2 regions of the Polaromonas sp. P3_A5 genome follow, and region 1 is predicted to be linked to the other one. Evidence: predicted binding sites of a transcription regulator. Region 1 holds the regulator's gene; the other holds the start of a gene.

Evidence for each region. Region 1 encodes LexA, which represses DNA repair genes until DNA is damaged. Its sites were predicted from a motif close to ACTGTATNNNNATACAGT; they were not measured.
Region 2: AC1DU8_RS13000 (DNA topoisomerase IV subunit B) is a predicted target of LexA. The motif match lies at 2,719-2,736, and genes of this name have one in related genera.

What each region holds. Positions count from the first base shown of each region.
Region 1 covers NZ_JBFUGF010000001.1:2,022,473-2,026,683, reverse strand. Annotated here, with positions in the region: gene adk (adenylate kinase) at 81-737, shown strand; gene AC1DU8_RS09590 (asparaginase) at 834-1,790, opposite strand; gene lexA (transcriptional repressor LexA) at 1,930-2,634, shown strand; gene AC1DU8_RS09580 (hypothetical protein) at 2,771-3,163, shown strand; gene AC1DU8_RS09575 (D-2-hydroxyacid dehydrogenase family protein) at 3,310-4,211, shown strand, end outside.
Region 2 covers NZ_JBFUGF010000001.1:2,744,730-2,748,940, forward strand. Annotated here, with positions in the region: gene AC1DU8_RS12995 (hypothetical protein) at 1-705, opposite strand, end outside; gene AC1DU8_RS13000 (DNA topoisomerase IV subunit B) at 702-2,672, opposite strand; gene AC1DU8_RS13005 (MFS transporter) at 2,864-4,084, shown strand.

The sequences.
Region 1 (4,211 bases):
CATACCTGTCAAGCAGCCCCTGCGGAAACCGGCCGGCGGTTCGGGCTGACTTCAAGAATTCATAAAATCCGAGGACATCCATGAGACTGATTTTGTTGGGCGCGCCTGGCGCGGGCAAAGGGACGCAAGCGACCTTCATCTGCCAGAAGTACGGCATTCCCCAGATTTCCACCGGCGACATGCTTCGTGCGGCCGTCAAAGCCGGCACGCAGCTGGGCATTGAAGCCAAAAAAATCATGGACTCGGGTGCACTGGTCAGCGACGACCTGATCATCAATTTAGTCAAAGAGCGCATTGCCCAGCCCGACTGCGCCAAGGGCTTTCTGTTTGACGGCTTTCCCCGCACCATTCCGCAGGCCGACGCCATGAAGTCTGCCGGCGTCAAGCTGGATTACGTTCTTGAAATCGACGTACCATTCGACGCCATCATCGAGCGCATGAGCGGACGCCGTTCGCACCCCGCCTCAGGCCGCACCTATCACGTCAAGTTCAATCCGCCCAAGGTCGAAGGCAAAGACGATGTGACCGGCGAGCCGCTGATCCAGCGCGATGACGACAAGGAAGAAACCGTCCGCAAGCGCCTGGAGGTTTACAGCGCGCAGACCCGTCCGCTGGTTGAGTACTACTCCAGCTGGGCAAAGTCAGAGCCTGAACTGGCCCCAAAATACCGTGCCATCAGCGGCATGGGCGGTGTTGACGAGATCACCGCCCGCGCGTTCAAAGCGCTGGCGGGCTGAATCGAGCCTCCAGCGAGTCCATCTGCACCCCAAAGCCGTCAGTCTGACGGCTTTTTTCATTCCAGTTCCCGGCAGACTGAAATCGGAAGGCAGGGTTCAGCTTTGCGCCAACAGCTCGAGCATCATCGCTATTCTCGCCTTCACGGGGCTCAGCCCCTGCGAATCAGAAAACAGATCCCCGGGTGTGGGCAAGACACGACCATTGAGGCACCTTGTCGACCGGACGACCCGCACCCCCGCAGACCGCGCGCGAAGCAAGGCCGCCTCCAGCGCATGGTGCAAGGTGCCATTACCCGTGGCGGCAACTACAAGCCCCTGAACACCCTGCGCCAGCAACGCGTCCACGACCGCACCACTGGCGCCGGCATGGTTCATGACGATCTCAACGTGCGGCCACTGGACCGGAACCACGGAGTTCGCTATTATTTTAATAGCTGCTTGCGCTCGTTCTACATGGGTTTCAGGCCAATTTCGCATTAACCTGAGGAATCCTTCCTCCACATAGCCAATCGGCCCCGCATCACCAGAGTCAAAGGCGTCAACCTTGTAGGTATGCACTTTCTGCACGTCCAGCGCGCTGTGGATGGTTCCGGCGCACACCGCAACCACACCCCTCGCCCCCGCATGACGCGCCGCCGCCATGGCATCCAGCATGTTCTGGGGGCCGTCAGGCACCAGCGCCGTCGCGGGCCGCATGGCGCAGGTCAGCACCACAGGTTTATCGGGGCGGCACACCGCATGAAGGAAATATGCCGTCTCTTCCAGCGTGTCCGTTCCGTGCGTGATAACAATGCCCTGCACGTCCGGCTGGGCCAGAAAGTAATTGACCCGACTGGCCAGCTGCATCCATACCTCGAAGCTCATGTCCTTACTGTCGACCTGCGCGACCTGCTCGGTCATCAAGGGGCCGTACCTTGCCAAGGACGGGACCGCCACGACCAGCTGCTCAACGCCCACCTGGGCGGCGGTATAGCCGATGTTGTCCGACGCACTCGCAGCCTGCCCGGCAATCGTGCCGCCAGTGCCCAGAATCACAATATTTTGAGGATACATAAAACGTAAACTTGCAATCTTTTAAAAACTGGATGAAAATACAGTTACTGGATATTAAAACAGCTACAGCAACGTGCGTACCCAAAGCCAACAGGCAATACGCAAGCGGGCTGAAGTTGTGATTCAAGGAGCAACAGTGATGAGCACACTCGATAACTTTCCGCATTTTCCCTCTGAGGCTCCCAAGCTCACTGCGCGCCAGCAGCAAATTCTGGAATTGATCCAGAGCGCCATCGCGCGCACGGGCGCCCCGCCCACCCGTGCTGAAATCGCCGCTGAGCTTGGCTTTCGCTCTGCCAACGCCGCCGAGGAGCACTTGCAGGCACTGGCCCGCAAAGGCGTCATCGAGCTGGTCAGCGGGACTTCACGCGGCATACGTTTGCGCAATGACGCCCTTCGCAGCCTGAACGAATCCAGAATCAAACAGTTTTCCCTGCCGTTGCAAAGCCTGGCCCAACTCGCCCTACCTCTGGTGGGGCGGGTTGCTGCTGGCAGCCCGATTCTCGCGCAGGAACATGTCGAGCAAACCTATTATTTTGAAAGCAGCCTGTTTCAGCGCCAGCCCGACTACCTGCTCAAGGTTCGCGGCATGAGCATGCGGGACGCAGGCATCATGGATGGCGACCTGCTGGCCGTCAAGCAATCAAAGGAAGCCAAGAATGGTCAAATTGTCGTGGCCCGGCTGGGTGATGAAGTGACCGTCAAGCGCTTTCGCCGCAACAAGCACCTGATCGAACTTCTGCCCGAAAACCCGGACTTTAAAACCATTGTGGTCGAGCCCGGCGAGCCTTTCGAACTGGAAGGCCTGGCCGTCGGCCTCATTCGCAACACGATGCTGATGTAGGCAGTTCACCTGGCCACGCACCAGGTGGCGGGCGTTTGGCCGTTGTGATGGCCAACACCCTGGTGCCGGGGCCTTCCTGGCAATTTGCCAGTTTGCAATCCTGCCTGTGTAAACCTCTCTCATACAGGAGTTCATCATGGGAATCATCAGTTTTTCACATACACCAATGTCGTCAGTCCTGCTGGCACCCGTGCAGGCATTGGTGTCATTGTTTTTGCCGGCGCAGGGTATGGCTGGGGCAAGCCGTTTTTCCGCGCCAGCCGGCGCGCAGCCCAGATCTCACCAGCTTGCGCTACCCTTTGCTTCCGGCGATTTCGCGGCAATGCGCGGCCCGTCTGCCCGCGCCACTGGTACTCTTGCCGTCCAACGCTCTGTCAAGGCGTCCCGACCCAGCCGGCTGCGAGTTGTCCGTGAGTTTGACTCCAATGTCGGCCCAGCGTGCGCTGGCCGCATGGTGATATCCGGCCGCATGGCCGACGTCTGCGCGGAACTTGAGCGCATGAGCCAGCGAGAAACCTCTTTGAGATAACTGGTACGGCAAGCTTCCCACCAGAAGTTCAGCCCGGGCCTATGCGCTTTGCGGCGCCGTCTAGTGCGTTTCCTTGAGATACAAAATCCCCAGTCGGAAGTGACCCCGGCGGCAAGGAAGAAAAATCTTGCAGGCACAATATCGGCATGAATATTGTGATCCTCGACGACTATCAGGACGCGGTGCGGAAACTGAACTGCGCAGCCAAGCTGGAGGCCTACCCCGCCAAGGTCTATACCAACACCGTTAAAGGCATCGGCCAGCTGTCCGTCCGCCTCAAGGATGCCGATGTCATCGTCCTGATCCGGGAGAGAACCCAGCTCAACCGGCAAGTTATTGAAAAGCTGCCCAAACTCAAGCTGATTGCCCAGACAGGCCGTGTCGGAAGCCATATAGATGTCGCGGCTTGCACAGAACGCGGCATCGCGGTTGCCGAGGGCATTGGGTCTCCTACGGCACCCGCGGAGCTGACCTGGGCACTGGTGATGACCGCCATGCGCCGCATTCCGCACTATGTAGCCCACTTGAAGCATGGCGCCTGGCAGCAGGCAGGGCTCAAGTCAGCTTCGATGCCACCCAACTTCGGCATTGGCTCCGTCCTCAAGGGCAAGACATTGGGGGTATGGAGCTACGGGAAGATCGGGCAAATTGTGGCTGGCTACGGCAGGGCCTTCGGTATGCGTGTCGTCATTTGGGGCCGCGACGCATCACTGGAGCGGGCACAGGCCGATGGCTTTGAAGTCGCGGCCAGCAAAGCCGAATTCTTTGAGCAAAGCGATGTACTGAGCCTTCACCTGCGACTCAACGCAGAGACACGCGGTATCGTCACGCTGGAAGACCTGTCGCGCATGAAAACCACGTCCCTGCTGGTGAATACATCAAGGGCGGAGCTGATCGAGCCGGAAGCATTGATCGCCTCCCTCAATCGCGGGCGGCCCGGCCTGGCGGCCATCGATGTTTTTGAGTCGGAGCCCATCCTGCAAGGCCATGCGCTGCTCCGCCTGGAAAACTGCATTTGCACGCCGCATATTGGCTATGTTGAACAGGA
Region 2 (4,211 bases), 720 kb from region 1:
GAGCTCCGGGTCTCTTCCTAAAAAATCGCAACCAAACTCTACTACCGCAGGCTTCTCCCTTAATTTGGGACCCGTCCAATGAAGCGACCTCGGCACCAAGGCAGATTTCAGCTCGTTGAACGTCGCCGGATCAAGCGCCAACATCAAGATGGCTTTCTTTTGCCCCTTGACTTCAAACTGCTTAAGGTCGATACCGCGAATATGCTTCCAGGCGATAGCGGGCAAGCCGCAGAGCCTCAGGCCCAGCAAATCCGCCTTCAACGCGCTGCCGGATTGCCATGCGGCATAACCTGAAACAAACAAACTGCCAATGTACACAAACAATAGAACAGCAAAACTGCTCAGCAAGGCCACGGGAACCAACTTCCCTTCCTGCCAGGTCGCCCTTGCCAGCAAACCCGTTACCCCAAAAATCAGCAACAGCGCAACGACAAAACAGAGCCAGCGAAACCAGCGAAATGGCACGTCCAGCGCACTGTCGCTAAACAGCAGCGCCTCCAACGTGACCTCCTTCTCCGCCTGCTGCTTCTTTCTGGCGATGGCCTTCTCTGAAAAAATCGACAAACACAAACCACCTGCGGCAAGAGCGAAAGCAAAGCCGGAGGCCATGAATTCATGGCGCGCAAGTGCCACCGTCGCCCAGAATGCGGCAAGCACCAGTACCACGATGCCCATCACACGCGCAAACGACAGGAGAAGCCTCAAACGTCCACCTCGACGCTGTCTCCGTGCAACTCCATCAGTTCGCGGCGCGCTGCGGCCTCGCCTTTGCCCATCAGCTTGGTGATGAGCGTCTCGGTTTGCAGAAAATCCTGGTTGCCCAATTGCACGGGCAACAGGCGGCGGGTGTCAGGATTGAGTGTGGTTTCCCATAATTGTTCCGCGCTCATCTCGCCCAGGCCCTTGAAGCGGCTGATGCTCCAGGCGCCTTCCTTCACGCCATCCTTGCGTAACTTGTCCAAAATGGCAATCAGCTCGCCTTCGTCCAGGGCATACACCTTGGATGCCGGCTTTTTGCCGCGGGCCGGCGCGTCCACCCGGAACAGCGGCGGCCGGGCGACATACACATTACCCGATTCGATCAATTTGGGGAAGTGGCGGAAAAAGAGGGTCAAAAGCAGCACCTGGATGTGCGAGCCGTCCACATCGGCGTCGCTCAGGATGCAGACCTTGCCGTAGCGCAGGCCGCTCAGGTCGGGCGTGTCATTGGGGCCGTGCGGATCGACGCCGATGGCGACCGCGATGTCGTGGATTTCGGTGTTGGCAAACAGGCGGTCGCGCTCGACCTCCCAGGTATTGAGCACCTTGCCGCGCAGCGGCAGGATGGCCTGGCTTTCCTTGTCGCGGCCCATCTTGGCGCTGCCGCCGGCCGAATCGCCTTCGACCAGGAAGACTTCGTTGTGCGCCAAATCCCGGCTTTCGCAGTCGGTCAGCTTGCCGGGCAGCACGGCGACACCTGAGCCCTTGCGTTTTTCGACCTTCTGGCCGGCTTTCTGCCGGGTTTGGGCGGCCTTGATGGCCAGTTCGGCCAGTTTGCGGCCGTAATCGACGTGCTGGTTAAGCCAAAGCTCCAGCGTCGGCCGAACAAAGCTGGACACCAGCCGTACCGCGTCGCGTGAATTGAGGCGTTCCTTGATCTGGCCCTGGAACTGTGGATCGAGCACTTTGGCGCTCAGGACATAGCTGGCACGGGCAAAAACGTCTTCGGGCAAGAGCTTGACCCCCTTGGGCAGCAGCGAATGCAGGTCGACAAAGCTCTTGACGGCATTGAAGAGGCCGTCGCGCAGGCCGCTTTCATGCGTGCCGCCGGCGCTGGTGGGAATCAGGTTGACGTAGCTTTCGCGCACCGGCTGGCCCTCTTCGGTGAAGGCCACGCACCACTGCGCGCCCTCGCCTTCGGCAAAACTCTCGTGCGAAGCGTCGGCAAAACCTTCGCCCTCAAACATCGGGATCACCGGGTCGCCGGTCAGGGTCTGCATCAGGTAGTCGCGCAGGCCGCCCTTGTAGAGCCAGGTCTGGACGTCTTTGGTTTTCTCGTTGGTCAGCGTCACCGTGACGCCGGGCATCAGCACCGCCTTGCTGCGCAGCAAGTGCGTGAGTTCAGCCATGGGCAGCGCGGCCGATTCAAAGTATTTGGCATCGGGCCAGGCGCGGACGGTGGTTCCGGTCTTGCGGTCGCCCTCGCCGTTTTTGCGCAGGTGCAGTTTCTCGGTCACGTCCCCGCCGGAGAACACCAGATGGGCGACCATACCTTCACGGTAGGAGGTGACTTCCAGGCGTTTGGACAGTGCATTCGTCACGCTCACGCCGACGCCGTGCAGGCCGCCCGAAAAGCTGTAGGCGCCGCCCTTGCCCTTGTCGAACTTGCCGCCGGCGTGCAGCCGGGTGTAGACGATCTCGATGACCGGCACCTTTTCTTCCGGGTGCAGGCCAAAGGGAACGCCCCGGCCATCGTCATCAACGCTCACCGATCCGTCGGTATGCAGCGTCACCTTGATCTTCTTGCCGTAGCCGGCCAGGGCCTCGTCGGCGGAGTTGTCCAGCACCTCCTGGATGATGTGCAGGGGGTTGTCGGTGCGGGTGTACATGCCCGGGCGCTGCTTGACGGGCTCCAGGCCCTTGAGCACGCGGATCGAGCCTTCGGAATATTCGGTGGGTAGTTTGTCAGCCATGGCAGATGAAAGAATTGCCGCAATTGTAGTCGGGGCCGCAAAAGTCACTGTACAAACATACAGCTCACCTGATTCATGGATGGGAACGAAGGACGGCCCCGGCAGTGTTTCGCCATTTTCGTTACAGTCGGCAAAGAGCCTCCCGGCCGCCTCAGGCCTTTCCTTTTTTCGCCACTCGAGGCGACTCGCCCATGACCACCGACACCAAAAAACTCTCCATGCTGCAGGTGCTGATCTGCGGCGCCACCATCGTCACGCTGTCCATGGGCATTCGCCACGGCTTTGGCCTCTGGCTGCAGCCCATCACGCAGGCGCAGGGCTGGACGCGCGAGACTTTTGCCTTTGCGCTGGCGGTGCAAAACCTGTCCTGGGGCGTGTTCGGCATCTTCGCCGGCATGGCGGCCGACCGCTTTGGCGCCTTCCGCGTGATCGTGGGCGGTGCTCTGCTTTACGGGCTGGGCCTGGTGGGCATGGCGCTGTCGCCCACCGGTTTCCTGTTCACCCTGACAGCCGGCGTGCTGATTGGCGCCGCACAGGCCGGAACCACGTATGCCGTGATTTACGGCGTGATCGGGCGCAATATTTCGGCCGACAAACGCTCGTGGGCCATGGGCGTGGCCGCGGCGGCGGGCTCATTCGGCCAGTTCCTGATGGTGCCGACCGAAGGTTTGCTGATCAGCAGCCTGGGCTGGAAAGAGGCTTTGCTGGTGCTGAGCGGCGCGGTGCTGCTGATTGCGCCGCTGGCATTGGGCCTGCGCGAAGGCGGTTTTACCGGCGGGCAGCCTGCCAAACGCGAGCAGACCATTCTTCAGGCGCTGCGCGAGGCTTTCAAGTACCCGAGCTTTCAATTGCTGATGGCGGGTTACTTTGTCTGCGGCTTCCAGGTGGTGTTCATCGGCGTGCACATGCCCAGCTACCTCAAGGACAAGGGCCTGTCTCCCCAGGTGGCCAGCTATGCGCTGGCGCTGATCGGCCTCTTTAATGTGTTCGGCACCTACATTGCGGGCTCGCTGGGTCAGAAAATCGCCAAACGCAAGATCCTGGCGACGATTTATCTCTCGCGCGCCATCGTGATCGCCGTGTTCCTGGCGGCACCGCTGAGCCCCTTGAGCGTTTACATCTTTGCCAGCCTGATGGGCCTGCTGTGGCTGTCGACCATCCCGCCGACCAACGCCGTCGTGGCGCAGATCTTCGGCATCCAGCACTTGTCGATGCTGGGCGGCTTTATCTTCTTCAGCCATCAGATCGGCTCCTTCCTGGGCGTCTGGCTGGGCGGCTATTTGTATGACCGCACGGGCAGCTACGACATCGTCTGGTACATCGCGATTGCATTGGGCGTGTTTGCCGCGCTGGTGAACCTGCCGGTGCGTGAATCACCGATTGCACGCGCGGCCGTGCCCCAAGGGGCCTGAGATGGCCAAAAGAATCGGCCTGTGGACGCTTGCGATCATCGCGTCGCTGGGGGTGTTTGCCCTCTACACACGGCCGGATTTCCTGTTCACACTCGCCAACCAGGTCTGGGCCTGCTTCTAGCGCAAG